DNA from 4 places in the Streptomyces sp. 840.1 genome. Region 2 is predicted to be linked to each of the others. Evidence: riboswitches for the same ligand, from Rfam matches in the RefSeq annotation. Region 2 holds a riboswitch; each other region holds the start of a gene.

Region 1 (7,617 bases), on a different contig from region 2:
TGAGCGTCAGAGCGACGGCGACGGTTCGTTTCTGCATGGGTTCACCGGTTCGGATCGGGATGCGTCGGTCGGGCGCTCGCATCATGATCGTTCGGGATGAACACGGTGGGTACGGAGGATGGCCCGCACATGCACCGCCGTCGCGACGAAGACCACGCCCGGGGCCCGGCGCCCCGTGTGCGTCAGGCCGACGGCTCGCCGATCCTGGCCGGCTGGTCCCTGACCGGCCGGGTGTGCGCCCTGGCCAGGCACGCGGGCAACGCCAGCACGGCGCTGTGGTCGCCGGCCCGGTACGCGCTCGGCGTCATCCCCACGAGTTCGGTGAACCGGGAGCTGAACGAGCCGAGGGAGGTACAGCCGACCGTCATGCACGCGTCGGTCACGCTCATGCCCGTGCGCAGCAGGGCCATCGCCCGCTCGACCCGCCGGGTCATGAGGTAGCTGTACGGCGTCTCGCCGTAGGCCTCCCGGAATGCCCGGGAGAAGTGGCCCGGTGACATCAGCGCGCGGCTCGCCATGGCCGTCACGTCCAGCGGCCGCGCGTACTCCCGGTCGACGAGATCCCGGGCCCGGCGCAGGTGCGCGAGGTTGGCGAGGCGCTGGTCGTCCATGCGACGAGGGTACCTCCGCAGGTGCGGACGCTCCCGTGGTTTCGCGCCCTCGTCACAGGCTCTGCTCCCCGGCACCGGGCCCCGGCCGGCGCGCCCGCAGGAGGGAGGCGGCGAGCTCGGTGAGCTGGGCACGCCGGGCGGCGGGCAGCTCGTCGGTGAGCGCGCCCACCCGGCGGCCGATCTCGTCCGCGCACTGTCCGGCGAGCCGCCTCCCGCCGGGGGTCAGGGTGACGAGGACGGCGCGGCCGTCGTACGGGGAGGGTGTGCGCTCGACCAGGCCGCGCTTCTCCGCGCGGCCGACCAGACCGGTCATCGAGGACTTGTCCAGGCCGAGGTGGCGTCCGAGCTCGACCATGCCCGCCCGCCGGTCGCGCAGGATGCCGAGCAGCCGGATCTGGATGACCGACAGCTCGTGCTCCGCGCCGGCGGCGGAGACGATGCGGTGGATCAGGAAGGACAGCTGCACCAGCGCGTCCACCGTGTTCAGGGGCCCGTCGTCGGCAAGGCCGGACGGGTCGGATTCGAGGGTCATGGGCCCAGCCTATTTGACGTAGTACGCGGCACAAACTATTTTCAGATTTAGTACGTGTCGCAAACCAAATGTTCGCGGCAGTCCCCTCGGAACGGGAGAATCCCATGCACGCCGCAGTCGTACGGTCCTTCGGCTCGCCGCCCCGGTTCGAGAGCTTCCCGACTCCCCGCGCCAACGGGGAACACGAGGTCCTGGTCGACGTCCTGGCCGCCGGCCTGCACCCCCGGGTCCGCTCGGCGGCGAACGGCAGCCACTACACCTCCGACGGCACGCTGCCCCTGATTCCCGGCTTCGACGCGGTCGGCCGCACCGAGGAGGGCGAACTGCTCTACTTCGTCGCCACGGACACGGCCCCGGGCACCATGGCGGAGAAGGCGGTGGCCGACCGCCGCCGGGCCATCGCCCTGCCGCCCGGGACGGACCCGGCCGACGTGGCCGCGGCCATGAACCCCGGCATGTCCTCGTGGGTGGCGCTGCGCTCGCGCATCTCCTTCCGGCCCGGCAGTTCCGTGCTCGTCCTCGGCGCCACGGGCAACGCCGGACAGCTGGCCGTCCAGATCGCCGGGCACCTGGGGGCCGGCCGGGTGATCGGCGCGGGCCGGGCCCCCGAACGGCTGAGGCTGCTGGAAGCCATCGGAGCCGACGAGACGGTGAGCCTGACCGGCGACGACGAGACCGTGGCCGAGCGGCTCGGGCAGGCGGCAGCGGACGTCGACGTGGTCATCGACTACCTCTGGGGCCACGTCACCCAGCAGGCCATGCCCGCACTGCTGACGGCCCGTGCCGACCGCGCGAAGCCGCTGACCTGGATCCAGATCGGTTCCATGGCCGGGCAGCACATCGACCTGCCCTCGTCCCTGCTGCGCGCGGCGAACCTGAACGTCATCGGCAGCGGCCAGGGCTCGGTGACCACCGACGGTATCGTCGCCGAGCTGCCGTCCCTGGCCGAGCGGATCGTTTCCGGAGCCCTGGCCGTGGACCCGCTGCTCATCCCGCTGAGCCAGGTGGAGGAGGCGTGGAACACGCAGACCTCCCCCGGCCAGCGCATTGTCCTGACGCCCTGACGTGCCGCCGCGGATGCCAGGACGACACGGTACGAACGTTGCATAATTCAGCACCGGAAGCTCACGACACCCACCACGAAGGAGTCCCCGTGGCTTTGACCCGTGAAGAGCGCGAGCAGTTTCTGGCGGAGCCGCACGTCGCGGCACTGGCCGTGCACGCCACCGAGCCGGACCGGTCACCGCTGACGGTCCCGATCTGGTACCAGTACCGGCCGGGCGGCGACATCTGGATCATGACGGGGCTCAACTCCCGCAAGGGCAAGGCGATCGCGGAGGCGGGCCGGTTCTGCCTGATGGTCGACCGCGTCTCACCGACCGTGCGCTACGTCTCGGTCGAGGGTCCCGTCGTCTCGACCGTCCCGGCCACCCGCGAACAGCTGGTCGAGATGTCGTCGCGCTACCTCCCCGCAGAGAAGGTCGAGGGTTACGTCGACTTCGCCTGGAAGGAGCACGGCGAGCAGGTGGCCGTCCACATGAGGCCGCAGCGCTGGCTCGGCACGGACCTCGGAGCGGTCTGAGAAGAGCGGGCCCGCCGGGCCGCACGCTCCGGGCCCGGCGCCCGCACCGCGTTCGCCGCCCCTGCCGACGGCCCCCGTACCGGGCCGGGGCTCAGCCGGACGGTTCGTCGGGCACGGGGTGCTCGGGATGAGGGTGATGACCGGCGTGCGGAGCGCCTCGTCGGCCGGTGCCCGCCTCGTCGGTATCGGGGATCTCCAGGTCGGGCCGCTCGCCGGCCGTCCGCCGCTTGGCACCGCCGACCACGTCCAGGGGGTCCTCGTCGGCCCTGGCCTGCTGATCGGGCGGGTCGCGGGGTATCGGGGCCGCGCTGCTCCCCTGGTCTTTCGGGTGACCGTCGTTCACGGTGTGCTCACTTCCTCCCGTAGGCGTCCACCGGTGCGGGTACCCGGGTGACCGGCGACGATGCATGGCAGCCTCGGCACCGGACGTCTTCGGCCAGCGCCCGGACCCGGCGACGCACGGCCCGCTCCGGGTGGGCACTCCATTCGTCCCACAGGAGCGGGCATCACGCTCACCGAGGACGCGGGAGCGGGAAGCGGAGCGGCCGTTCTCCGCGCGGTCGCGAGCCCTCCGGCGCCGCCGGGCAGCGGCGGGCGGAACCCGGACCGCAATGGCGGGCCCGCAGGTTCCTGGTGGACCCTTCCGAACCCTCCTCAACCGCGTTGCTCAGGTGCTGATTTGCAGCATCACGAAGGACGGTACGGAGCACGGCACGGGCCATCCACGGAAGGGCAGCACATGGGCGCGGACGTCGCGGCCGGCATGCTGATCACGTGGGCGGCGGGCAAGGCCAGGCGGGCGCTCGTCGCGACCTTCTTCGGCATACGGGCGATGATCCCGCCTTCCGGCAGCGGCGAAGAGGCACCGGGCCCCTCCGCGCTGGCCGGCACCTGGAAGGCCTCCGGGTCCGCCGACCCCATGGTCTTCGGCCAGGACGGCACCTGCTCGGGCTTCTGCTGCGACATCGGCGCCCCGCTCGACATCGGCGGCCCGATGACCGGCTCCATCTCCAGCACCACGGGACGAGGACGGCCGCTACGCGTTCGTCGTGACGCAGAGCCCGAACACGGCGACCTACCGGGTCGACTCCGCAACGATGCCCGCGCCGTCGTCCAGTCGTCCACGGGACAGAAGACCTACGAGATGAGCCGCTTCTGACGACCGGCTCCCGGGGACGGAGCGCCTGTGCGCACCACCCGGTGACAGACGTTCCGCAATGTGAACGGCTTGGCCCGGGGCGCCGGACGACGGACTAGTGTGGTCCGTGCAGCTGGTTCGCCCTGTCCGCCAGACAGGCGCGTCGCAAGAGGGAACCCGGTGGAATTCCGGGACTGCCCCGCAGCGGTGAGTGGGAACGACCGCCGTCATACGCACTGGGTCCGGTTGGATCTGGGAAGCGACGGCCAGTAGGTGTCCGCCTCGGCGGATGTGCCCGCGAGTCCGAAGACCTGCCCGTTGCCCGCACGCGAACCCTCGCGTGCGGCTGTTCCGGTGACCTCGTGGGCGGGTCGGCGTATATATCGGACAGCACACACGGCACATCGCCGGTGCGCTTCGTCCGGTTCGTCATCCCTTCGCGTCCGCGTCCCGTCCCCGGGATGTTCAGGAGTCATCTCGCGAAGGAGATTTCCGTGACAGCCAAGCCCGCAGCCGCGGCAGCACGAGCCACCGTGTACGGCTACCCCCGCCAGGGCCCGGACCGGGAACTGAAGAAGGCCGTCGAGGGCTACTGGAAGGGCCGTGTCGCCGCCGGCGCCCTCCGGGAGACCGCGGCCGGCCTGCGCCGCGCCAACTGGACGCGGCTGGCTGACGCCGGCGTCCACGAGGTGCCCACCGGCGACTTCTCGTACTACGACCACGTCCTGGACACCAGCGTCATGGTCGGCGCGATCCCCGAGCGCCACCGAGCGGCCGTCGATGCCGACGCGCTGGGCGGCTACTTCGCGATGGCCCGCGGCACCCAGGACGTGGCGCCGCTGGAAATGACCAAGTGGTTCGACACCAACTACCACTACCTCGTCCCCGAACTCGGCCCGGACACCGTGTTCAGCGCCGATTCCGCCAAGCAGGTAACGGAGTTGGGGGAGGCCATCGCGCTCGGCCTCACCGCCCGGCCGGTGCTCGTCGGCCCCGTCACCTATCTCCTGCTGGCCAAGCCGGCCCCTGGGGTGCCGGACGGCTTCGAGCCGCTCACCCTGCTCGACCGGCTGCTTCCGGTCTACGCGGAGGTACTCGCCGATCTGCGTGCCGCCGGCGCGGAGTGGGTGCAACTGGACGAACCCGCGCTCGTCCAGGACCGCTCCCCCGCCGAGCTGAACGCGGTGGCCCGCGCCTGCCGTGAGCTCGGCAGCCTCACCGACCGCCCCAAGCTGCTCGTCGCCTCCTACTTCGACCGGCTCGGTGAGGCCCTGCCCGTTCTGGCTAAGGCCCCGGTGGAGGGTCTGGCCCTGGACTTCACCGGCGCGGCGGCCGCCAACCTCGGCGACCTCGCCGCCGCGGGCGGACTGCCGGGCAAGCGGCTCGTCGCCGGCGTCGTCAACGGCCGCAATATCTGGATCAACGACTACGAGAAGTCCCTCTCCACCCTCGCCACCCTCCTGGGCCTGGCCGACAGTGTCGACGTGGCCGCGTCCTGCTCCCTGCTGCACGTCCCGCTCGACACGGCGCCCGAGAAGGACATCGACCCCCGGATCCTGCGCTGGCTCGCCTTCGCCGGGCAGAAGACCGCCGAGGTCGTCACGCTGGCCAGGGCACTGACCCGGGGCACCGGGGCCGTCACCACCGAGATCGCCGCCAACCGCGCCGCCCTCGCCTCCCGCCGGGACTCCCCCATCACCCGTGACCCCGCCGTACGGGCCAGGACCGCGGCCGTCACCGACGCGGACGGGCGGCGCTCCCAGCCGTACGCTGAGCGGACCGCCGCCCAGCGCGCCCACCTCGGGCTGCCCCTGCTGCCCACGACGACCATCGGCTCCTTCCCGCAGACGGACGAACTGCGCACCGCACGGGCCGATCTGCGCGCCGGCCGCATCGACACCGCCGGCTACGAGGAGCGGATCAGGGCCGAGATCCGGGAGGTCATCTCCTTCCAGGAGAAGACCGGCATCGACGTCCTGGTGCACGGCGAGCCCGAACGCAACGACATGGTGCAGTACTTCGCCGAACAGCTCACCGGCTACCTCGCCACCCGGCACGGCTGGGTCCAGTCCTACGGCACCCGCTACGTCCGCCCACCGGTCCTGGCGGGCGACATCTCCCGCCCCGAGCCGATGACGGTGCGCTGGACGACGTACGCCCAGTCCCTCACCGCCCGCCCCGTCAAGGGCATGCTCACCGGCCCGGTCACCATGCTCGCCTGGTCCTTCGTCCGCGACGACCAGCCACTCGCCGACACCGCCAGGCAGGTCGCCCTCGCCCTGCGCGACGAGGTCAACGACCTCGAAGCGGGCGGCACTTCGGTTATCCAGGTGGACGAACCCGCGCTGCGCGAGACCCTGCCGCTGCGGACGGCGGACCGCGCCGCCTACCTGGACTGGGCGACCGAGTCGTTCCGGCTCACCACCGGCGGGGCGCGGCCGGACACCCAGATCCACACCCACATGTGCTACGCCGAGTTCGGCGACATCGTCCAGGCGATCGACGACCTCGACGCCGATGTCATCAGCCTGGAGGCCGCCCGCTCCCACATGCAGATCGCCCGGGAACTGGCCCGACACGGCTACCCCCGCGAGGCCGGGCCCGGCGTCTACGACATCCACTCACCCCGCATCCCCAGCACCGACGAGGCCGCCGCCCTGCTCCGCACGGGACTTGAGGCCATCCCCGCCGAACGGCTGTGGGTCAACCCCGACTGCGGCCTGAAGACCCGAGGCTGGACCGAGACCAGGGCCTCCCTGGAGAACCTCGTCACCGCGGCCCGGACCGTCCGGGACGAACTTCCCGCCACCTGACCGGGAAGCGATGAGAGGGCCGGGGCACCCGCAGGGTGAGCGCCGGCGGGCGCCCCGGCCCGCCACCCGTTCCCTGGCCGCTCCGCCCCCTCGTCGTCAACTCATCACGCAACGAACCCCGTTCGGGTGGCACGCGATCTGTTGAGGGAATCGCGCGTAGGTCTGGGCAGCCTCCCGGCGAAAGATCCTGAAGGGAAAGCCGTCGAAGGGGAAGTCTTGGAAGTGTCACCCGAGTACGGGCGCACCATCAGCGAGGGTCCGACCCCGGCGGACGCCGCCGGTGCGCCCGCCCTGCCCTACCCGAGCGGCTGGTCCGCGCTGGCGTTCTCCCGCGAACTGCGGCCCGGTACCGTACTGACCCGGCCGCTGGCGGGCCAGGACGTGGTGCTGTACCGGCTGGGCAGCGGGGAGCTACGGGCCGTCCATCCGTACTGTCCCCACCTCGGTGCCCATCTCGGGCTGGCGAAGGTCGACGGGGACGAGCTCACGTGTCCCTTCCACTTCTTCGCGTTCGGCCCGGACGGCACATGTGTGCGCACGGGGTACGGCACGCCGCCGCCGCGGTCCGCGCTGACGCAACTGCCCGTGCACGAGGTCAACGGCGCCGTCTTCGTCTGGCGGCACCACGACGGCCGCGCTCCGGACTGGACGGTCCCCCGCTGGCACGAGATCGGCCACCGGCCCGCGCGCACGGCCGCCTGGGAGCTGGCCGGAAACGTCCAGGAGGTCATCGAGAACTCGGTGGACCTCGGGCACTTCGCCACCCTGCACGGCTGGGCCAGGGCCGAGATCGGCGGGCCGGTGGTGTACGAGGACGCCGCGTTCCACGTGTCCATGCGGGCCCACGAGACGGCACCGCTGGTGGGCAGCTTCACGGTCGACGTCGAGGTGGACGGATACGGGCTCGGCTGCCTGCACGCCGATGTGTACACGCCGCGTTT
Region 2 (7,617 bases):
TGCGCGTCGGGCGCGACCGCCATCGCCCTCGCCCGCGACCTGCTGACGAGCGGTCAGTGCGATGTGGTGGTGGCGGGCGGCGCGGAGTCCGTGGTGACCCCCCTGGTGGTGACCGCGTTCGCGGGGATGGGGGCGCTCTCGGTGCGCACCGGTGACCCGGCGGCCGCGTCGAGGCCGTTCGCCGAGGACCGCGACGGCTTCGTCCTGGGCGAGGGCGCGGCCGTGCTCGTGCTGGAACGGGCCGCGGACGTACGGGCCCGCGGCGGGCGGGCGCGCGCGGTGCTGGCCGGCGCCGGAGCGGCCACGGACGCCCACCACCCCACCGCACCCGACCCGGACGGCGGGGGCGCTCAGCGCGCGGTCGAGGGGGCACTGGAACAGGCGGGCTGGACCGCCTGCGAGGTGGACCACATCAACGCCCACGGCACCTCCACCCCGCTCAACGACGCCATGGAGGGCGCGCTGATCGCCCGGGTCTTCCCGCACCGCCCCTCGGTGACCGCGCCCAAGGGCGTCATCGGGCACACCCTCGCGGCGGGCGGTGCGATCGAGGCGGTGGCCACCGTACTGACCCTGGAACACGGCCTCGTCCCGCCGATCGCCAACCTCGACGCCCCGCCGGCGGACTCCGGACTCGACTGCGTGACCAAGGAACCCCGCAGACAGCGCGTCGAGCGGGCGCTCAGCCACTCCTTCGGATTCGGCGGCCACAACGTGGCCCTCGCCTTCCAGCGGGCCCCGGCACCCCGCTGAACAGGAAGTAAAGAGCCGCGATTGCCAGAATTCGGGTGTCCTGGCCGATTCTTGATCGTTCCTGTCGTATGACCACAACGATCGACGGCCCCGTGCTGACCGCCGGCCCGGAGCGGACCACGGACCGGCTCACCTCGGTGCTCCTGGGCACCGACGCCCGCCGGGAGCACGGCTTCTGGCAGCGGCTCATCGCCACCGACCCGTTCCGCCGGCCCGCCGGGCCCCTGCCCGGCCCCACCCCCGACGAACGGCTCGCCCTCGCCCACGCACGGCTGCGCACCCTCAACAGCACGCTGGACAGCGGCGCCAGGCTGGCGGCCGACCCGCGCGCCCTGGCCGCGCTGCACGAATGGCTCGCCCCGGTGGACACCTCGCTCGCCACCGTCGCGGGAATCCACTACAACCTCTTCCTCGGCAGCCTCCTGGACCACGACGACGACCGCTCCCGCGACCTGTCGGACTTCCTCGCGATGCGGCGCATCGGAACGTTTCTCTGTACGGAGGTGGCGCACGGCAACGACGCCGCCGCGGTCGAGACCACGGCCACCTACGACCCCGCCCGGGACGGATTCGTGCTGCATACCCCGCACTTGGGCGCGCAGAAGTTCATGCCCAACACCAGCCCGGCCGGCGGCCCCAAGAGCGGACTCGTCGCCGCCCGACTGCTCGTGGGGGGCACCGACCAGGGGGTCTTCCTGCTGCTGGTGCCGCTCACCGACTCCTCGCACGCCATGCCCGGGGTGCGGATCCGCAGGCTTCCGGCCCGGATGGGCAGCCCCGTCGACCACTGCCTGACCTCTTTCGACCAGGTGTTCGTGGGGCGCGAGGCGCTGCTCGGCGGCCGGCAGGGACGGGTCGACGACGACGGAGTGTTCCGCAGCGGCACCGCCGGCCGCAGACGCCGGTTCCTCGCCTCCATCGGCCGCGTCACCACGGGCCGCATCTGCATGAGCGCGAGCGCGATCGGCTCCGCCCGCGCCACGCTCGCCATCGCGGTCCGCTACTCCGGCCACCGGTACGTCTCCGGGGGCCGCGCGCTGCCGCCGCTGCCGGTGATCGCCCACCGCAGCCACCACGGCCCGCTCGCCGAGGCCATGGCCACCGTCTTCGCGATGAGCCTGCTGCACCGACGGGCCCTGGACCGCTGGGAGGCGGCGGCGCACGGACCGGAGCCGGAGCGCGAGGCGGCCGGGCGGCTGGTCGACGTCGCCAAGGGCTGGATCACCTGGCAGGCCCGGTCCGTGATCGTCGAATGCCGGGAACGGTGCGGCGCCCAGGGCCTGCTGGAGAACAACGGCATGAGCGAACTCGTCACCGCGGTGGAGGGTGCCATCACCGCCGAGGGCGACAACATGGCCATCCACGCCAAGGCCGCGTCCGAGATGGTCATCTCCGCGATGCCCGACGCCCCGGAGGCCTGGGGCACCGCGGCCGCGGGCCCGCAGCCCGGCGACCTGGACGACCTCCGCTTCCTCGGCCGGCTCCTGGCCCACGTGGAGCGGATCCAGTTCGCCCGTTCCCGCGTCCGCATGGCACGGGCCCCGCACGGCGGTCCGCTGCGGCGGTGGAACGAGGGGTCCGGGCCCGCGCTGCGCGGAGTCGAGGCGCATGCCTGCCGGCAGGCGGCCGAGGCGTACGCGGACGCGGTCGACGGCCTGCCCGAGGGGCCCGCCCGCGAGCGGCTGACCGAGCTGGCCCTGCTGTTCGCGCTGCGCCTGGTCCAGCATTACAGCGGGGACCTGCTCGTCGCCGGCCACCTCACGGCCGGCCAGGTCGAGGACCTGACGGAGCGCACCGAGCGACTCGTCACCGCGGTGGCGGCCCACCTGCCCGAGCTCGCCGACTCCTTCGCGCTGCCGGAGGAGGTGCTCGCCGACTGGCCCATCGCCGGAGCCCGCTACGCCGAGGCGTACGACGACCCGGGGGCTTCCTGGCACAAGGCCGGGTCCCCGGCACCCGCCGGGGCCGGGCGGTGAGGGGCGCGGCGGAGCGGGCGGCTGGACAGGGCGTGCGGCGCGCGGCCGACGCGGTACAGGGCGTCGGCGTCGGTGTCGTACTGCTGGCCTTCTGGGGCACCGCGGCCGTGCTCTCGCGCTGGTGCACGGGGGCGGGGACGCCCGCAGGCGAATCGGTTCGCCGCAAGGCGTAACTGGAGGGACGCTGCTCAGTTACTCCGGCGTCGGGGTGGTGCGAGGAACCGCCCCGGGACACCCCCGCCGGACGGGCATGATGGAGAGGAAGACCATGAGCGCGATTCACCCCACGATCACCGAGGTACTCAGCCGTACCTTCAGGGTGCCTGTGGCCGAGATTCTCCCCGAATCCACGATGGACAGCCTGGACATGGACTCCCTGGCAGTCGCCGAGTTCGCCGTCGTCATCAGGGAGGCCGTCGGCGTCGAGCTCGACCCGGGCACGCTGCACCGGGACACCAGCCTCGCCGGGCTCACGGAGTACCTCCGCGCCGCGGCCCGCGACGAGGCGCCGGTGAGCACGGCCCGATGAAGATGCCGGCCATCGCTGTCACCGGACTGGGAATGATCACCCCGGTCGGCAACGACACCGAGTCCACCTGGGACGGGGTGTGCGCCGGGGTCAGCCCGGCCCGCACCGTCCCCGAGCTCGCGGGATGCGCGATCGACTTCGCCTGCACGGTCGACGGCATCGACCTGGACGCCGCGATCGGCCGCCGTACCGCCTTCCGCATGGGCAGGTACACCAAGTTCGCGGTACTGGCCGCGCGGGAGGCGGTCTGCGACGCGGGACTCGACCCGGGCGGCTGGGACGGCAGCCGGGTCGCGGTCGTCGTCGGCACCAGCAGCGGCGGGTCCGCCGGCCTCACCGATCAGGCCCTGGTGCTGGAGCGGCGCGGGCCCGAGGCGACCTCGCCGTCCGGGATCCTGCTCACCATCCCGAACATGCCCGCGGCGGAGATCGCGATCGAGATGAGCGCGACGGGCCCCAGCCTGGCGCCCTGTACCGCCTGCTCGTCCGGGATCACCGCACTGTCCGTGGCCCGGGACCTGCTCGTCACCGGACAGTGCGACCTGGCGATCGCGGGAGCCACCGAATCGACCCTCTTCCCGATCGCCATGACGGGATTCGCCAGATCCGGCGCGGCCGCCCTCGCGGACCGGGACCTGTCCCGGCTCAGCCGGCCCTTCGCGGCCGACCGGGCCGGGCTCGTCATGGGGGAGGGCGCCGCCGTCATGGTGCTGGAGCGCGCGGCCGACGCCGAGGCACGGGGCGCCGAGCCACGCGCGCTGCTCGCGGGCACCGGCGCCACCACCGACGCCCACCACCCCACCAGCCCGCACCCCGACGGCCGCATCGCCCAGGCGGCCGTCGAGGCCGCGCTGCGCGACGCGGGCTGGCAGGCCGGGGACGTCGAGCACATCAACGCGCACGGCACGGCGACCCCGCGCAACGACGCGGCCGAAGCCGCCCTGATCGGCCGGGTCTTCCCGCACCGGCCGCCCGTCACCGCGCCCAAGGGCGTGCTCGGCCACTGCATGGGAGCGGCCGGAGCGATCGAGGCGGGGCTGACGATCCTGACGCTCCAGCGCGGGATCGTCCCGCCGGTCGCCAACCTGGACGCGCCCGCGCCCGGGTTCGACATCGACTGCGTGACCAAGCGGCCACGGGCGCTGCCCGTGCGGCGGGCCCTCAGCCACTCCTTCGGGTTCGGCGGGCACAACGCCGTGGCCGCACTCCTGCGGCCCTGAGGACGCGGCGGGCGGACCGGGCCGGGCGGGCCCGGTCCGCCCGCGGCACCTTCGCTGAGCTGCGCGGACCCGCGTGGTAGCGTGCCTGGGCCAGTCGAACTCCACGTAGGGGTCAGGGAATCCGGTGCGAATCCGGAACTGACGCGCAGCGGTGAGGGGGACGGGCGGGGCCAGCAGCCACTGGGAGACCTACGGGTCCCCGGGAAGGCGCCCCGACCGTACGAACCCGAGTCCGAAGACCTGCTGGCACCCGCGGTCCGGCACCGGTTCGCGGAACTCCGTACACCGGGCCCCGCGCATGGGCCCAGAGACGCCGAGGTACTTCGTGCCGCTCATAGCCGGCCATGCCCGCTCCGCCGCCCTGCTCACGGCCGGAACACTCCTGCTGACCGCCTGCGGAACAGGCGGTGACAGCTCCGCCGACGGGCCCGCCGGGGCCGACGGCTATCCGGTGACCCTGAAGAACTGCGGGCACACCGTCACCGTGCGAGCGGCCCCGCGCCGCGCCGTCCCGGTCGACCAGGGCTCCACCGAGATCCTGCTCTCGCTCGGCCTCGCCGGCCGGCTCGCCGCCACCGCCACCTGGACCGACCCGGTGATGAAGGGCCTGGAGAAGGCCAACGCCGGCATCCCCCGGATCTCCGAGAACCGCCCCTCGTCCGAGAAGGTCCTCGACCAGGAGCCCGACTTCGTCAGCGCGTCCTTCGAGTCGACGCTCGCCAAGGGCGGCGTCGCCCCCCGGGAACAGTTCGAGGAACTGGGCGTCCCCACCTACGTCTCGCCCGCCGACTGCACCGCCAAGGACAACAGCAAGGACGGCGACGGAGTCAGGACCGGAGCACTGACCATGGACAGCGTCTACCGCGAAGTACGCGACATGGCCAAGGTGTTCGGTGTCCCGGAGCGCGGCGAGAAGCTCGTCGCGGAGCTGACCGCCCGGGTACGGAAGGCGACCGACGGCATCGACGCCTCCGGCGCCACCCTGATGTACTGGTTCGCCAACTCCGAGTCCCCGTACCTGGCCGGCTGTTGCGGGGCGCCCGGCGTCATCACCCGGGAGCTGGGCGCGAAGAACGTCTTCGACGACACGCATGAGGAATGGCCGCAGATCAACTGGGAGACGGTCGCCGACCGCAACCCGGACGTGCTGGTCATCGGTGACCTGACCCGCAAGTCGCAGACCGCCGAGAGCGCCTCGCGGAAGATCGCGTTCCTGGAGTCCAATCCCGCAACGAAGAACATGGACGCCGTACGGCACAAGCGCTACGTGCTGCTCAGCGGACAGGCCATGAACCCGTCGATCCGCACGGTCGAGGGCGTGGAGCGGGTCGCCGCCGGGCTGCGCACCTTCGGGCTCGCGGGGTGACGGACACCGAACGTGCCACGCGGGCGACCGGACACGGGCCCTTCGCCGCCGGTGAGCGCGGACATGGCGGTGTCCGGGGCATCGGCGGGGGACTCCTGTGGGCCGGCGGCCTGCTGCTCCTGGTCCTGTCCGTCGCCGTGGCCGTCACCATCGGCCCGGCCCGGATCTCCGTCGGAGACGTCCGGGACACGGTGGCGGCCCACCTGGGGCTCGGGGATTCGCCGCTCAGCCCGATCCGGGACGGCATCATCTGGAACCTGCGCATGCCGAGGACCCTGCTCGCCGCCGTCTGCGGCGCCGGGCTCGCGGTCTGCGGCACCGTCATGCAGTCGCTCCTGCGCAACCCGCTCGCGGACCCGTTCGTCCTCGGCGTCTCCTCCGGGGCGTCGACCGGCGCGGTCGTGGTCGTCGTCCTCGGGGTCGGCGGGGGAGCGGTGTCCCTGTCGGCCGGCGCGTTCATCGGGGCACTCTGCTCCTTCGCGCTGGTCCTCCTGCTGAGCCACACCCTCGGCGGCAGCACCGACCGGGTGGTCCTGTCGGGGGTCGCGGCCATGCAACTGTTCTCCGCGCTGACCTCCTTCGTCGTGATGACCGCCGCCGACGCCGAGCAGACCCGCGGGGTGCTGTTCTGGCTGCTCGGCTCGCTCGGCGGCGTCGGCTGGAGCGATGTGTGGACCTGCTCCGCCGTGCTGGCCGTGACCCTCGTGATCTGCCTGGGCCACGCCCGTACGCTCGACGCCTTCGCCTTCGGGCAGGACGCGGCCGCCACCCTCGGCGTCCACGTCGGGCGCACCCGGATCGTGCTGCTCTGCGCGACCGCGCTGCTGACCGCCGCCCTTGTCAGCTCGGCCGGCGCCATCGGCTTCGTCGGCCTGGTGCTGCCGCACGCGGCCCGCGCGCTCGCCGGCTCCGGGCACCGCAGACTGCTGCCCGTCACCGCGCTCGCCGGGGCCGTGTTCCTGGTCTGGGTGGACACCCTCGCGCGCACCGTCCTCGATCCGCAGGAGGTTCCGGTGGGCGTCGTCACCGCCCTGATCGGGGTGCCCGCCTTCGTACTCGTCCTCTACCGCACCCGGCGGGCCGCGTGAGCGCGCCCGGCCGCGGGCTGCGGGCCGACCGGGTCAGCCGCGAGGCGGGCGGCCGCCTCATCCTGGACGGGGTCTCGCTGACCCCGCCGCCCGGTGCCACCGTCGGCCTCATCGGCCCGAACGGCTCGGGGAAGTCGACCCTGCTGCGGATACTGGCCGGGGTCCTCGCGCCGGACGCGGGCACGGTCACCCTCGACGACGACCCGCTGGCCCGGATCGGCCGCCGCACGGTCGCCCGGCGGGTCGCCGTGGTCGACCAGCACTCGCTCACCCAGGTCGAGCTGAGCGTCGTGGACGTCGTACGCCTGGGCCGCATCCCGCACCGCCGCGCCTGGTCGGCGCCGACGGCCGAGGACGAGAGCGCGGTGGCCGAGGCCCTGGAGCGGACCGGTCTCACCGGCCGCCGGGACCAGTCCTGGCACACCCTCTCCGGCGGCGAACGCCAGCGCGTCCAGATCGCCCGCGCGCTGGCCCAGCAGCCGCGCGAGCTGCTGCTGGACGAGCCGACGAACCACCTGGACATCCAGCACCAGCTGGAACTGCTGTCCCTGGTGGCCTCGCTGCCGCTGACCGCCGTCATCGCCCTGCACGACCTCAACCTGGCCGCGATGTTCTGCGACCGGATCGTGGTGCTGGACGGCGGCCGGGTGGTCGCGGCCGGCACGCCTGCCGAGGTGATCACCCA
Region 3 (7,617 bases), on a different contig from region 2:
TCATGGCCGCCCGGTGGCGCAAGGCGGAGAACGAGGCCAGCCTCGACGAATGGGGCCTGGGCGGACGGTCCTTCGGCACCTGGGTCACCTGGTTCCTGCTCGGCGGCGACCTCTACACCGCGTACACCTTCGTGGCCGTACCGGCGGCGATCTACGCGGCCGGCGCGGCCGGCTTCTTCGCGGTGCCCTACACCATCCTTGTGTACCCGCTGATCTTCACCTTCCTGCCGCGCCTGTGGTCGGTCTCGCACAAGCACGGCTACGTCACCACCTCGGACTTCGTCCGGGGCCGGTTCGGCTCCAAGGGACTCTCGCTGGCCGTCGCGGTCACCGGCATCCTCGCCACCATGCCGTACATCGCGCTCCAGCTCGTCGGCATCCAGGCGGTGCTCGACGTGATGGGCGTCGGCGGCGGCGAGGACACCAACTGGTTCGTCAAGGACCTGCCGCTGCTGATCGCGTTCGCGGTGCTCGCCGCGTACACCTACTCCTCGGGCCTGCGCGCGCCCGCGCTGATCGCCTTCGTCAAGGACGGGCTGATCTACCTGGTCATCGCCGTGGCGATCATCTACATCCCGATCAAGCTCGGCGGCTTCGACGACATCTTCGCTGCCGCGCAGGAGAAGTTCGCCGGACCGCCGGGCGGCAAGCCGACCGGTGCGCTCGCGCCCGGCGTGGACGGCCAGTGGGGTTACGCCACGCTCGCGTTGGGCTCGGCGCTGGCGCTGTTCATGTACCCGCACTCCATCACGGCGACGCTCTCCAGCCGCAGCCGCAACGTGATCCGCCGCAACACCACGATCCTGCCGCTCTACTCGCTGATGCTGGGCCTGCTCGCGCTGCTCGGCTTCATGGCGATCGCCGCCGGGGTCAAGGTGGACAACGGCCAGCTGGCGATCCCGCAGCTGTTCGAGGACATGTTCCCCGACTGGTTCGCGGGGGTGGCGTTCGCCGCCATCGGCATCGGTGCCCTGGTCCCCGCGGCGATCATGTCGATCGCGGCGGCGAACCTGTTCACCCGGAACATCTACAAGGACTTCCTGAAGCCCGACGCGACCCCCGCCCAGGAGACCAGGGTCTCCAAGCTGGTGTCGCTGCTGGTGAAGGTCGGCGCGCTCGCCTTCGTCCTCACCATGGACAAGACGGTCGCGATCAACTTCCAGCTGCTCGGCGGGATCTGGATCCTCCAGACGATGCCGGCCCTGGTCGGCGGCCTGTTCACCCGGTGGTTCCACCGCTGGGCGCTGCTCGCGGGCTGGGCGGTCGGCATGGTCTACGGGACGGCTGCCGCCTACGGGGTCGCCAGCCCCACCCAGGCGCACTTCGGCGGCTCGTCCAAGGAGATCCCGGGCATCGGCGAGATCGGCTACATCGGCCTGACGGCGTTCGTGCTGAACGTCGTGGTGACCGTCGTCCTCACCTTCGTCCTGAACGCCGTGAAGGCGCCTGCGGGGATCGACGAGACCTCTCCCGCCGACTACACCGCCGACGCGGGCGACCCGGGCGTGAAGACGGAGCTCCCGCCGGCCACGGCCGGTGCGCCCGGCGGTCACTGACCGGGGCCCCCACGGGCCGCCGCACCCCAGCACGTATGGGGTACGGCGGCCCGTTCGCACGTCCGGGGGAAATCCCCGTGCCGGCGCCGCCCGCGGGTGCGGCAGACTTCCGTGCATGGACATAACCATCAGGCCGGTCGAGCCCGCCGAGTACGCCGCCCTCGGCGAGATCACCGCCGAGGCCTATCTCGGGGACGGGCTGCTGGACTTCGGCGCCGACGATCCGTATCTGGTGCAACTGCGCGACGTCCCCAGGCGGGCCGCCGAGGCCGAGGTGCTTGTCGCGGCGGACGCGCGGGGCCACGTCCTCGGCGGGGTCACCTACGCGCCTCCGGGCAATCGCTGGGCCGATATCGCGGCGCCCGACGAGGCCGAGTTCCGGATGCTCGCGGTCTCCCGCGAGGCCCGCGGCGCCGGGGCGGGCGAGGCGCTCGTACGGGCCTGTATCGACCGCGCACGGGCCACCCCGGGGGTCACCGGCATCGTCCTGTCGACGCAGCCGGCGATGCGCGGCGCCCATAGGATCTACGGGCGCCTCGGCTTCGTCCGGACCCCCGAGAAGGACTGGTATCCCATCGAAGGGCTCTCGCTGCTGACGTACCGCCTGGAGTTCCCGGCGGTCTCTTGATCGGTCACGCGACACAACATGTGGGGGCTGCCTCATCCGGCGGCCCCCACATGTATGCTCATGCTCGCTGTCGCCGCAGGGAAATCCGGTGCGAATCCGGAACTGTCCCGCAACGGTGTATTCGGTGTGCTTTTGTGCACCCCCGAGTCCGAGGACCTGCCGACAGCGCATCCGGCTCGACCGAACCGGATGCCCAGACGTCCGGGCCTCGTGGATGGGCCGGTGGACGCCGTACGACGTGCTGCCCCGACCGGGGCCCCGCTCCGTCCGGCTGCCCCGTTCCTCCGCCGGCCCAGAGCCGAGCGAGGGAGAGCACCACGTGACCATCGCGCCAGCCGATCCGGTTTCAGCGGCCGAATCAACGGGACCCACGAGCGACGGACCGGGCACCGCACTTCTGCGGACCCTCACCGCCCTCACCGCGGACCTGCCCGACACCGACCCCGGACGCGTCGCCGGCGCCGCGCTGCGCGGCCGCAACGCCCGGTCGGACGAGGCCGAGCTGCGCTCGCTGGCCACCGAGGCCGCCGCGGGCCTGATCTCCGAGGACCCCGCCTACTCCCGGCTCGCCGCCCGCCTCCTCACCCGCACCATCGCGGACGAGGCGGCCGGACAGGGCGCGACGTCCTTCTCCGCCTCCGTCGCGGCCGGCCACCGCGAGGGCCTGATCGCGGACCGCACCGCCGAGTTCGTGACGCTGCACGCGGCCGCTCTCGACGCGCTGGTCGACCAGGCCCTCACCGACGGCGCCGACGACCGGTTCGGCTACTTCGGGCTGCGCACCCTGCACAGCCGCTACCTGCTGCGCCACCCGATCACCCGCCAGGTCGTCGAGACCCCGCAGCACTTCATGCTGCGGGTGGCCGCCGGGCTCGCGGAGGACGACTCCGAGCGCGCCCTGGACGAGGTCGCGGCCCTGTACCGGCTGATGAGCCGGCTGGACTACCTGCCCTCCTCGCCCACGCTCTTCAACTCCGGCACCCGGCACCCGCAGATGTCCTCCTGCTACCTGCTGGATTCGCCGCTGGACGAGCTGGACTCGATCTACGACCGCTACCACCAGGTGGCGCGGCTGTCGAAGCACGCGGGCGGCATCGGCCTCTCGTACTCCCGCATCCGGGCCCGCGGTTCACTGATCCGGGGCACCAACGGGCACTCCAACGGCATCGTGCCGTTCCTCAAGACGCTCGACGCCTCCGTCGCCGCGGTCAACCAGGGCGGCCGGCGCAAGGGCGCCGCCGCGGTCTACCTGGAGACCTGGCACGCGGACATCGAGGAGTTCCTGGAGCTGCGCGACAACACGGGCGAGGACCAGCGGCGCACGCACAACCTGAACCTGGCGCACTGGATCCCGGACGAGTTCATGCGCCGGGTCGACGCGGACTCCGCCTGGTCGCTGTTCTCCCCGGCCGACGTGCCCGAGCTGGTCGACCTGTGGGGCGACGCGTTCGACGCCGCCTACCGCGCGGCCGAGGCCAAGGGCCTGGCCCGCAAGACGATGCCGGCCCGTGAGCTGTACGGCCGGATGATGCGGACCCTCGCCCAGACCGGCCAGGGCTGGATGACGTTCAAGGACGCCTCCAACCGGACCGCGAACCAGACCGCCGAGCCGGGCCGCGTCGTGCACTCCTCGAACCTGTGCACCGAGATCCTCGAAGTCACCGACGACGGCGAGACGGCCGTCTGCAACCTGGGTTCGGTCAACCTCGGCGCGTTCGTCGAGGGCGGCGCGATCGACTGGGAGCGCCTCGACGCCACCGTGCGCACCGCCGTGACCTTCCTGGACCGGGTCGTCGACATCAACTTCTACCCGACCGAGCAGGCCGGCCGGTCCAACGCCCGCTGGCGGCCGGTGGGGCTGGGCGCGATGGGTCTCCAGGACGTCTTCTTCCAGCTGCGGCTGCCCTTCGACTCCCCCGAGGCCCGCGCGCTCTCCACGAAGATCTCCGAGCGGATCATGCTCGCCGCCTACGAGGCGTCCTGCGATCTCGCGGAGCGCTCCGGCCCGCTGCCCGCCTGGTCCGAGACGCGTGCCGCCCGCGGCGTGCTGCACCCGGACCACTACGCCACCGAGCTGAACTGGCCGGAGCGCTGGGACGCGCTGCGCGCCCGGGTCGCGAAGACCGGCATGCGCAACTCTCTGCTCCTGGCCATCGCGCCGACCGCGACCATCGCCTCGATCGCGGGTGTGTACGAGTGCATCGAGCCGCAGGTCTCCAACCTCTTCAAGCGCGAGACGCTCAGCGGTGAGTTCCTCCAGGTCAACGCCTACCTCGTGGACGAGCTGAAGAAGCTCGGCGTGTGGGACGCGCGCACCCGGGAGGCGCTGCGCGAGGCCAGCGGCTCGGTGCAGGGCTTCGCGTGGATCCCCGAGGACGTGCGGGCGCTGTACCGCACCGCGTGGGAGATCCCGCAGCGCGGCCTGATCGACATGGCGGCCGCCCGTACGCCGTTCCTGGACCAGAGCCAGTCGCTGAACCTGTTCCTGGAGACGCCGACGATCGGCAAGCTCTCCTCGATGTACGCGTACGCCTGGAAGCAGGGGCTGAAGACGACGTACTACCTGCGCTCGCGCCCGGCGACGCGGATCGCCCGTGCGGCGTCCGGCCAGGCCGCGGCCGCCGCCCCCATTCCCGTACAGCAGGCGGCCGCGCCCGACGCGGACGCGATCGCCTGCTCCCTCGAAAACCCCGAGTCCTGCGAGGCCTGCCAGTAATGAGCGCATCCGAGAACAAGAACCTGCTGGACCCGGGCTTCGAACTGACCCTGCGGCCCATGCGCTACCCGGACTTCTACGAGCGCTACCGGGACGCGATCAAGAACACCTGGACGGTGGAGGAGGTCGACCTGCACTCCGACGTCTCCGACCTCGCCAAGCTGTCGCCGGGCGAGCAGCACATGATCGGGCGGCTCGTCGCGTTCTTCGCGACCGGTGACTCGATCGTCTCCAACAACCTCGTGCTGACGCTGTACAAGCACATCAACTCCCCCGAGGCGCGGCTCTACCTGTCGCGGCAGCTGTTCGAGGAGGCCGTGCACGTCCAGTTCTATCTGACGCTGCTCGACACCTATCTGCCCGACCCGGACGACCGGGCGGCGGCCTTCGACGCGGTCGAGGAGATTCCCTCGATCCGTGAGAAGGCGCAGTTCTGCTTCAAGTGGATGGACTCGGTCGAGAAGATCGACCGGCTGGAGACGAAGGCCGACCGCCGCCGCTTCCTGCTGAACCTGATCTGCTTCGCGGCGTGCATCGAGGGGCTGTTCTTCTACGGCGCGTTCGCCTACGTCTACTGGTTCCGCTCGCGCGGCCTGCTGCACGGCCTCGCCACGGGGACGAACTGGGTCTTCCGCGACGAGACCATGCACATGAGCTTCGCGTTCGAGGTCGTGGACACCGTCCGTAAGGAGGAGCCCGAACTCTTCGACGACGCCCTCCAGCAGCAGGTCACCGACATGCTGAAGGAGGCCGTCGAGGCGGAGCTGCAGTTCGGCCGCGACCTGTGCGGCGAGGGCCTGCCGGGCATGAACACCGAGTCCATGCGCGAGTACCTGGAGTGCGTCGCCGACCAGCGGCTCGCCCGGCTGGGCTTCCCCGCGGTGTACGGATCGCAGAACCCGTTCTCGTTCATGGAGCTCCAGGGCGTCCAGGAGCTCACGAACTTCTTCGAGCGCCGCCCGTCTGCCTACCAGGTGGCGGTCGAGGGCACGGTCGGCTTCGACGACGAGTTCTAGGACCTGCCCTTTCCCGGCGGGGCTCAGACCCTCGCCCAGCTCCTCAACGGCGGACGCCGTGCGGCCTTCACCGGCTGCGCGGCGTCCGCCGTTTCCGGTGGTGCCGTTCTCCGGCTCCGTTCCGCGTCCCGGAGCTCGCGGCCGATGCGGAGCTCGCGGGCGATCCCGATCAGCGCCGGGAGCAGGACGAGGACGATAAGAGCGGATATGCCCAGGACGTTCTGGAATGTGTTCATGCCTCTACTGTCGTCCGTCCGAGCAGAATCCGGCAGTGGCAGGACTGTCATGGAGCATCGAATTACTGCCACACTGGGGCCATGCTGAAAAACGTCGCCGTCCTGCTGCTCGACGAGGTCCACCCCTTCGAACTCGGCGTGCTCTGCGAGGTGTTCGGGCTCGACCGCAGCGAGGAGGGCCTGCCGGTGCACGATTTCGCCGTGGTCTCCGCCGACGGCCCGGTGCTCCAGACCCACGCGGGGTTCACCATCAGCACCCCGCACGGCCTCGACCGCCTGGAGGAGGCCGACCTCATCGCCGTGCCGGCCGGCAGCCACTTCATGGACCGGGAGTACCCGCAGGAGGTGCTGGAGGCCCTGCGCCGGGCCGTGGACCGAGGCGCCCGGGTGCTGAGTGTCTGCTCGGGTGCGTTCGTGCTGGGCGCGGCCGGACTGCTGGACGGCCGTCGCTGCACCACGCACTGGCGCCACTCCGACGCGCTGGCCCGCCGCTTCCCGCGCGCCTGTGTCGAGCCCGACGTGCTGTACGTGGACGAGGGCTCCGTCATCACTTCGGCGGGCACGGCCGCGGGCATCGACGCCTGTCTGCACCTGGTCCGCCAGGCGTACGGGCCCGCCGCCGCCAACACCATCGCCCGCCGCATGGTGGTGCCGCCGCACCGCGACGGCGGGCAGGCGCAGTACATCCAGCGGCCGCTGCCCCGCGACCGCTGCGACACGGTCGGCGACACCCTCGTCTGGATGGAGCGGCATCTGAACCAGGAGATGACCGTCGAGCAGCTCGCCGCCCAGGCGCACATGTCGCCGCGCACCTTCGCCCGGCGCTTCCAGCAGGAGACGGGCACCACGCCGTACCGCTGGCTGCTGCGCCAGAGGGTGCTGCTGGCCCAGCACCTCCTGGAGACATCGGACGAAACGATGGACACGATCGCGGGACTGGCGGGCTTCGGCAACGCCGCAGCCCTGCGCCACCAGTTCGTACGTTCACTGGGCACCACGCCGAACGCGTACCGGCGGACCTTCCGCGGACCCTCGGACCTGACCGAAGTCGCCTGACCCCGGCCGCGTTGACATCCGATCATTCGTCCAACCGTTTCCCTCACCTGTCCATGGACCGGGGCCCGGCGGCGGGCCCAGGGTCGGACGATGGACATCCGGACGGCAGGACGAAGGACCATCGGGGCCGTGGTGGCCGCGCTCGCCGCCACTCTGCTGCCCTGGCAGAGCGCTGCGGCCGTGGACGGACCGGGCGCCGCCCCTCCGCCCGAGGTGCTGCCCTCGCTGCGGCAGTGGCAGCCCGCCGAGGGGGAGTTCACCCTCACCGACCGGGCCAGGATCGTGCTGGACGGGGTGCGGGAGCAGCGCACCGCCGATGACGCGAAGCGGTTCGCGGGCGAGCTGAAGGGCGGCGCTGCGGTGTCCCGGGGGCGGGCACGGGCCGGCGACGTGGTGCTGCGCCAGGACG
Region 4 (7,617 bases), on a different contig from region 2:
ACTGCTGCTGCGGCACGGCCAAGGTGCGGGGCGATCACGCCGCGCAGACCGCGCGGTTGCGGGAGATCGCCCCGGTGCGGACATCCGAGTGCCTGGACCTCTGCGAGCAGGCCAACGTCATCGTCGTACAGCCCTCGGCCGTCGGACGGGCGGCAGGGGCCCGGCCGGTCTGGCTCGGCCTGGTCAACGACCCCGATGCCACCGAGGACATAGCGGACTGGGTGCGGGCCGGCGGGCCGGGTGTCGCGGACCGTCCCGGGATCCTCGACCTCTATCTGATCGACCCGCCGCGCCGCGTCGGGACGGCGATCTCATGACCAACGGTTGGGGCGCGGCGGACGCGGTACCGGCCCACGAGGTCGTCGGGGCGCTGCGCGACGTGGCGCGGATGGGCGGATTCTTCGACCTGGACACGGCCCAGGGGCCCGGGTCCGGTGAAGGAGGGCTCACCGGGGAAGGGTTCGCCGCGCGGGCCAGGACTGTCAATGAACGCTACGACACCGCCGAGGCCCGCGTCGGAGTCTCCATCGCCCATCTCGGGCTCGCGGCACGCCTGTGGTCACCGGTTCTCGCCTGCGCGCTGTTGCACGGGATCGTGCCGGAGACGGCCACCGTGGAGTGGGCCGGTGACAGTCCGACGCTGCGGCTGGCCGAGCCCCGGGGCAGCCGTGCTCCGCAGTCGACGTCGTCGCTCGCCGATGCCGTCCGCGCTCAGGCGGACGGCGTCCTGGAGGGTGTCGAGCGGGGTCTTCCGGTGAAGGTGGCTCCCCGCCTGCTCGCGGGCAACTCGGCTTCCGCGCTGGTCGGTTCGGCGGCGCAGCTGCTGAGGTCCCGGCCCGGCCTGCGGGCACCGCTGACCGGGCTGACGAGGGAACTCCTCCAGACGGGGCGGCTGCTGGGCACGGGTGAGGTCACCGGCCCCGAGCTGACGTTCCGGCGGCGGAGCTGCTGTCTGTACTACCGGGCCCTGAACGGCTCGAAGTGCGGTGACTGCTGCCTGGCCCGGTGACCGGAGCGGAGCGGAGCGGAGCAGGCCGTCGGGGCCCGGCCCGCCCGTTTCCGAACGCGTCCGGGATCTGCTCACCGCGACGCAGGCAGCCCGCGTCGCGGTGAGTCCGGCGTCCCGGATCCGCCGCCGCAGGCCGGCTCGTACCCCGGTACCGGCGTCCAGCTGACCGAGGGCGCCCGGTCACCGGTTCGCGTCGGGCACAGGTGCGTCCGCCGGCAGGAACGTCACCTGGGGACGGCCCGTGCGAGGATGCACCGCGACCTCGGCGGTCACCTCGTAGACCTCCGCGAGCAGGCGCGGAGTGAGTACCTCGTGCGGCGCTCCGGAAGCGACGACACCGCCGTCGCACAGAACGAACAGGCGATCGCAGTAGTACGCGGCCAGGTTGAGGTCGTGCAGGGCGACGAGGACCGTCGCGGGCAGTCTGCGCAGTACGGTCAGGATCTCCAACTGGTGCCGGATGTCCAGGTGGTTGGTCGGTTCGTCCAGGACGAGCAGCGACGGCTCCTGGGCCAGAGCACGGGCGATCAGAACCCGTTGGCGCTCGCCGCCGGAGAGCCGGTCGAAGGCGCGGTCGGCCAGGGGGACGGCGTCGACCGAGGTGAGTGCCGCCTCGATCAGCGCGGCGTCCTGCGTCGTGTCGCCCGACAGCAGTCGCTTGTGCGGGGCGCGGCCCATCGCGACGACCTCACGCACGCTCAGATCGAGGCCGGAGGGAGCGTCCTGCACCACTGCGGCCAGGGTGCGTGCCAGTTGGCGCGGTGGCAGTGACCAGGCGTCTTCGCCGTCGACGCGGACCGTTCCGGCTGCCGGCCGCAGTATCCGGTAGACGGCGCGCAGCAGGCTGGACTTGCCGCTGCCGTTCGGTCCGACGAGGCCGATCGTCTCCCCGGGGCGGGCCGTGAGCGTGACGTCGTGGACCAGCCGCCGTGCCCCGGCCGTGAGCGTGACGCCCTCGACGCGCAGTTCGGCCGCCGTCATGCCGTGCCTCCCGCGTTCTTACGGGCGTCGCGTCGCATCAGCCACAGGAAGAAGGGCCCCCCGCACAGGGCGGTGAGGACCCCGACCGGCATCTCCTGCGGTGCCGCTACGGTCCGTGCCGCGATGTCCGCCAGGACCAGGAAGGACGCACCCCCGAGCGCGGCGGCGGGCAGCACCCGCCGGTGGTCGCCGCCGACGAGGAGCCGCACGGTGTGCGGCAGCATCAGTCCGACGAAACCGATCGGTCCGGCCGAGGCCACCAGCACCCCGGTGACCAGCGAGACGAGCACGAACATCCGGGCCCGGAACCGGGCGACGTCCAGGCCCATGGTGGCGGCGGCCTCCTCGCCGGCGAGCAGCAGGTTCAGGTTCGGGGACTGCACCATGAGGACGGCGATGCCGAGCAGCAGCGCCAGGCCCGGCAGCCACAGCGAACCCCAGGACACGCCGCCCAGGCCGCCCAGCGTCCAGGCGAGGACGGTGCGTGCCTCGTTGCCGTTGTCCGTCGTCAGGAGCATCAGGTTCAACAGCGCGCTGAGCACTGACGCCACCGCGACCCCGGCCAGGATGAGCCGCAGCGAGGTGATGCGGCCGCCGGTACGGGCGGCGGCGTAGACGAGCACGAGTGCGCCCAGTGCCCCGGCGAACGCGGCCGCCGACAGGGACACCGTCCCGAAGAAGCTCACCCCGAACACGATCACCGAGACCGCGCCGAGCGAGGCGCCGGAGGACACTCCGAGGAGGTACGGCTCGGCGAGCGGATTGCGCACCAGAGCCTGCAACGCCGTGCCGACGACGGCGAGACCCGCGCCGGTGACCGCGCCGAGCAGGACGCGGGGCCCGCGCACGTCGAGGACGATCGTCTCCCGCGCTCGGCTCCAGGTGGGTTCCGTCCAGTCGGCGCCGAGCGCGTGCGTGACGATGCCCCACACCTGGCCGGGCGGCACGTGCACCGAGCCGAAAGCGAGTCCCGCGGTCAAGCAGGCGGCCAGGAGCACGGTGAGCCCGACCAGGGTGAGCGCGAACGCGGCCCGGCGGCGCGGCTTCACCAGGGCGGTGTTCTCGGCGTCCGTGGTGGACGCGGTCACTTGAAGCTGTCCGGGTGCAGTCCGCGCGCCAGGTCGCCCACCGCGTCCGCCGAGCGGACGCCGACGAGGGTGTCGGTCAGCGGCAGCACCACGAAACGCCTGTTCTTGATCGCGGGCACATCGGCGAGGGCCGGCTGGGAGAGCAGGAACTTCTTCTTCTGCGCGACGCCGGTGCCCGCGTAGTCGTAGATGGCGATGACGTCGGGCTTGCGGTCGACGACCTGCTCCCAGGAGACGTCGCCGAACACGTCGTCCAGGTCGGAGAAGACGTTCCTGCCGCCTGCCAGTCTGATCAGTTCGTTGCCCAGGCCCTTGCCACCGGCCGTGAAGGCGGACTTGTCGCCGCTGTCGTAGACGAACACGGAGACGTCACGCGCGTCCTTCACGGCCTCGCTCGCCTTGCGGGCGCGGGTGCGCAGCTCGGAGACGAGGGTGGAGGCGCGGTCCGAGACGCCGAAGATCTTGCCGATCGTGCGTATCTCGGTGTACGTGTCCTCCATGGTCACCCCCTTCTCTCCGGCGCAGTTCTCCCGGTTGAGGTAGGTGTCGATGCCCGCGTCCTGGAACGCCTTGCGCGAGCGGCCCTCCTTCTCCGCGAACGCGCTGGCGTAGCCGCCGTAGACGAAGTCGGGATCGGTGTCGAGGGCCTTCTCGAACGACGGCGCCCCCTTCGACAGCTGCGGGATCGACGCGAAGTCCTTGCGCAGAGCGGGCAGGACCGCCGAGTCCGGGTACGACGTACCGGCCATCCGGTCCTTGAGCCCCAGCGAGAGCATCACTTCGGTCGGATGCTGGTGGATGGTCACCGCACGGGACGGCGGCTCGGTGTACGTCGTCCTGACACCACAGTTGTCGATGGTGACGGGGAAGCCCTTCGCCGCCGAGGCGCTCGCCTCCGGGGGGCCGGCGGTGGCGCCGGACGAGCCGCAGCCCGACGTCAGCGCAATCGCCGACAGCACGGTGAGGGCTGCGGTGAGGCGCACGAGCCCGCGGCCGCGTGGGGCTGCGTACACCGCAGGCGAGGGGGAGAGCGAGAAAAGGGGACGGCTGTGACCGTCGTGCATGGGAAGCCTCCTGCGGAGTCCGCGCTCCTCGGATCGGGCCCGCGGCAGGTCAGTGACCTGACTTCCGCACACGCCCCGTGGGACATGCGCGGTCACAGTGGCGGGACCGCGCCGGACTCGCACCGGCTTCCTGGCTCCTGCTGCGGCATTGACCTGGTGATCGTACGTAATGACCGGGTGAACGAGGAAACCGGTCCGTTCCTGGGGAGAGGTTCCTGGAAGACCGCGCGAGCGAGTACCGAGTACGGAACAGCGCGCGATCATCGCCATCGCCACGACATCGGGGCAGGTGATCTCCATCAATTGACCCCTTTTGACCCTTCAAGCCGTGAAGGCGATACGGTGCGCCGACATCTTCTTCATCGTCGGCAAGGGACCCCACGAAGCGAAGCGGCCTGCCCGACCGGTGCCACCAGATGATCGGGGAGCACGCGCGGGGTCCGTACCGCGTGGTGAAGGTCGAAGACCCCGGCCGTGACCGGCGCCCAAGGGACCGCTCCGATTACACGGCGGCCGTGCAGGACCGGGGGGGGCTTGCCCCCGGGCACGTAGGTGGGGACCTGCGGACCGCCGGCTCCCTCTGCGCCTGGCACGTCTGCTGCCGGAGTCGACACAGGATTCAACCGTGAAACCGGGTGCACGCTGAACTCCATGACTCGCGGGGAGAGGAACTGCTACTGACGAGCTCGTGCATGGTTGGCGGTGAGACGTCGAGCTCTGGATAGTCGATCATGGTTGCGTGGTGACGAACGTGACGCGTACCGCGATCATCAGCAACCGGAGGATCACGGGGCTTTCGGCCGCTGTGGTCGCTGAACTCGTTTCAGAGGTTGGGCCGTTGTGGCACGAATGTCACCAAGCCAGGCTCGTGCACCTTCGCCACGGGGTCACTCATGGTGTGCTGGCCTGCTGGTTCGGCGTGGACCGCTCGTCTGTCCCCCGGGCCATCGGCGAAGTGCGGCCCCTGCTCGCCGAGCGGGGATGCACTATCAGCCCCGGCGTGCGGCTGCGATCCCTGGCCGAGGTCGTTGACCATCTCGGCACGACCGGGAAGACCGGCATCATCGACGGCACTCGGATTCGTGTCCGCCGCCCGGCCGTTGGCAGCAAGAACCGGGACCGGTTCATCTCCGGCAAGAACAAGCAGATCGCCGTGAAGGTCATGGTGTTCACCGACGGGGACGGGCGGCTGCTGTTCTGTAGCCTGACCAGACCCGGGAGTTGCGCGGACATCACCCACACCCGAGAGTGAGGGCTGGTCAAGTTCCTGGCCGACGGGTCAACGGTCGAGATCCTGGCGGATGGCGGCTACCAAGGACTCGGAGCACAGACCGGCGGACGCGTCGTGACACCACCGCACCCCGGCCCACTGCCCCAGCAGCAAACCGCAGGCCGAATCCTGGCTCGGCAGATGTAAGCACCGAGACGCCGCCCTGGCCTTCGATGTCCCACTGCTAACCGTGCACGAGCTCATTAGCTCCGGCATTGAGGGGCCAGCCGACGGGCGGCTGGCCCCTCAACCCGGGATGAAGGGTCGGGTGTTACTCGGTCAGACGGCCAGGTGCTCCAGGATGTCGACCAGTTTCGCGGGCTGGAGCACGAACCCGGTGTGGCTGGTGTTCATCGTGTGTACGTCGTACGGATTGTCAGGGGTCAGCGCGTCGCATTCGGCGATCAGACGGTCCTGCATGGCCACGGGGATCGTCCGGTCGTCGGCCAGACGGATGTACGTGCGTGCGATGGTGCCCCAGGTGGCGGCGTCACCTCGCGCGTCGGCCGTCATCACCGCCAGCGATTCGTCCGGCTGGAGGATGTTGAGGAAGGCACGGAACTGTTCATCGGTGCCGTCCGCCATTATGGCCGCCTTGAGCAGGGCGAGCAGAACAGGGTCGGACGTACGGTAGTTGGCCCGGCCGGCACCCAATTCGGCGGGATCGCCGACGTTCAGTGCTGCCAGCGGTGCCAGCAGGTTCTCGCTGAACTCGGGCTCCTGCATGTACTCGATGGGGTTCGCGCGCTGTACGCACGACCACGCGGAGACGTAGACGAGCCGGTTCACCAGGTCGGGGACGGTGTTGCCCACCCCGGTGATAGTGGTCCCGCCGAGGCTGGCGCCGACGAGGACCACCGGCCCGTGCTCGGCCACCTGCCGGACGACGTCGACGACCATGTCGACGTTGTCTTCCAGGGTGACCGCAGCAAGGGTCGACGGCACGGCCGCCCACGCTTCGAGGTCCTGCGGCGCCTGGTAGGCGGCCGGATACTGTGCGTCGAATCCGTGGCCCGGAAGGTCGACGGCGAAGCTCCGATGGCCACGCAGCGCCAGTTCGCGCTGGACGGGAGCCCAGAGCAGCGAACTGGAGCACGAGCCGTGCACGAGCACGAACGTCGTATCCGCCTCGCGGGCCTGCCGTGGGCGCAGAGAGGTGCTGGGAACAGAAGTCATACGGGTCAGTCCTATGTCCGATGTGCGCTACGGCAGGCATGGCCGAGGGGCTGATGCCGCCGAAGCTGAGTGAGAAACGGACGCGCCTGTGATCAGGCGCATCCGGTTCAGTGGCCGTGCACACCCGTGCCGAGGGCAGCGGCAACCACCGCGTGCCGACCAGTGGCAGCACGCGTAGGGATGCGCTCACCGCAAAGGGGCGCGCGTCGCCTTGGGGTCGATCGGCACCCGCAGGGCAGTGGACTCCGTGAGACCGCGGTGGTCTCCTGCGGGTTGCGCGACTGGTCCCGGTCGCGGAGCAACTAAGGCGACAGGCGGTTCTCAGACGGTCCGGAGACGGACGTAAATGTAGGACATGACAAGCACCCTAACCGATGTTCGATCATTGGCGAGGGCATTAATTTGGCAGCCTCGGTGACGATCCAACTCCGCCGCTGCGTTGGGAAGTGGCTCCGAGATCGTCACAGTCGGCCTGACGTCCACGCGGTCATTGAGGGTGGGGCAGCTCGCTGGGGGCTTGATGAGACACGTGTGGGAGACGCCAGGGCGGTGAAGACCCGCTCCCAGACGTCCGGTCCGCGAGCAACGGCTCGGTCCGCGAGCATGGTGCATCAATTAACGGCATACTCGGGCCGACGACCGACTGATCCAAACGAAACGTCTAAGGGCTGTTCCTGGGCTGCTTACGCGTGTGCCCCCTCGGACCTGTTGACCGAGAGGGCACACGCGTTGCGGCGAGGCTACTGCTCGACCTTGAGTTCCAGTTCGCAGTCGAGGATCTGCGTGAATTCTTCATTTCCCTGACGGTACTCGAACCGGCAGCGCTTGATGTTTTTCTCGGGTGGTGAGGTGATGTGAAGTTTGGCCTGGAAGAACATTTCGCTTTCCTTCTTGGCCGGGACCTTCACCGGCGAGACCGCGTAGTTCTTCAGGCGGGCGAAGTCGGGTGTGTCGGATTCCCCTTCGAGCGCCAGCAGGGGTAACCCATCGGTGTCCTGCAGGTTGTAAGCGGCGTAGCTGACCACCTTG

The links. A riboswitch is a leader RNA that binds a small molecule or an ion and turns the genes downstream of it on or off. The one in region 2 is predicted to bind cobalamin.
Region 1: linked by a shared signal. The riboswitch ahead of metE (5-methyltetrahydropteroyltriglutamate--homocysteine S-methyltransferase) and the one ahead of EDD93_RS31300 (ABC transporter substrate-binding protein) in region 2 are both predicted to bind cobalamin.
Region 3: linked by a shared signal. The riboswitch ahead of EDD93_RS02795 (ribonucleoside-diphosphate reductase subunit alpha) and the one ahead of EDD93_RS31300 (ABC transporter substrate-binding protein) in region 2 are both predicted to bind cobalamin.
Region 4: linked by a shared signal. The riboswitch ahead of EDD93_RS24220 (ABC transporter substrate-binding protein) and the one ahead of EDD93_RS31300 (ABC transporter substrate-binding protein) in region 2 are both predicted to bind cobalamin.

What each region holds. Positions count from the first base shown of each region.
Region 1 is NZ_RJUU01000003.1:429,559-437,175, forward strand. It holds gene EDD93_RS34370 (histidine-type phosphatase) at 1-37, opposite strand, end outside; gene EDD93_RS34375 (helix-turn-helix transcriptional regulator) at 183-611, opposite strand; gene EDD93_RS34380 (MarR family winged helix-turn-helix transcriptional regulator) at 664-1,143, opposite strand; gene EDD93_RS34385 (zinc-binding alcohol dehydrogenase family protein) at 1,248-2,207, shown strand; gene EDD93_RS34390 (pyridoxamine 5'-phosphate oxidase family protein) at 2,297-2,725, shown strand; gene EDD93_RS34395 (hypothetical protein) at 2,817-3,068, opposite strand; gene EDD93_RS34400 (hypothetical protein) at 3,465-3,884, shown strand; cobalamin riboswitch at 3,981-4,197, shown strand; gene metE (5-methyltetrahydropteroyltriglutamate--homocysteine S-methyltransferase) at 4,358-6,676, shown strand; gene EDD93_RS34410 (Rieske 2Fe-2S domain-containing protein) at 6,893-7,617, shown strand, end outside.
Region 2 is NZ_RJUU01000002.1:1,168,532-1,176,148, forward strand. It holds gene EDD93_RS31280 (beta-ketoacyl synthase) at 1-753, shown strand, start outside; gene EDD93_RS31285 (acyl-CoA dehydrogenase) at 822-2,729, shown strand; gene EDD93_RS39755 (hypothetical protein) at 2,762-2,902, shown strand; gene EDD93_RS31290 (acyl carrier protein) at 2,998-3,258, shown strand; gene EDD93_RS31295 (beta-ketoacyl synthase) at 3,255-4,478, shown strand; cobalamin riboswitch at 4,553-4,741, shown strand; gene EDD93_RS31300 (ABC transporter substrate-binding protein) at 4,777-5,844, shown strand; gene EDD93_RS31305 (iron ABC transporter permease) at 5,841-6,932, shown strand; gene EDD93_RS31310 (ABC transporter ATP-binding protein) at 6,929-7,617, shown strand, end outside.
Region 3 is NZ_RJUU01000001.1:633,444-641,060, forward strand. It holds gene mctP (monocarboxylate uptake permease MctP) at 1-1,556, shown strand, start outside; gene EDD93_RS02790 (GNAT family N-acetyltransferase) at 1,672-2,184, shown strand; cobalamin riboswitch at 2,205-2,363, shown strand; gene EDD93_RS02795 (ribonucleoside-diphosphate reductase subunit alpha) at 2,504-4,900, shown strand; gene EDD93_RS02800 (ribonucleotide-diphosphate reductase subunit beta) at 4,900-5,916, shown strand; gene EDD93_RS02805 (hypothetical protein) at 5,940-6,152, opposite strand; gene EDD93_RS02810 (helix-turn-helix domain-containing protein) at 6,234-7,208, shown strand; gene EDD93_RS02815 (family 20 glycosylhydrolase) at 7,299-7,617, shown strand, end outside.
Region 4 is NZ_RJUU01000001.1:5,282,460-5,290,076, forward strand. It holds gene EDD93_RS24200 ((2Fe-2S) ferredoxin domain-containing protein) at 1-317, shown strand, start outside; gene EDD93_RS24205 ((2Fe-2S)-binding protein) at 314-1,009, shown strand; gene EDD93_RS24210 (ABC transporter ATP-binding protein) at 1,190-1,990, opposite strand; gene EDD93_RS24215 (iron ABC transporter permease) at 1,987-3,078, opposite strand; gene EDD93_RS24220 (ABC transporter substrate-binding protein) at 3,075-4,142, opposite strand; cobalamin riboswitch at 4,172-4,314, opposite strand; gene EDD93_RS24230 (transposase) at 4,882-5,394, shown strand; gene EDD93_RS24235 (alpha/beta fold hydrolase) at 5,692-6,588, opposite strand; gene EDD93_RS39445 (hypothetical protein) at 7,329-7,617, opposite strand, start outside.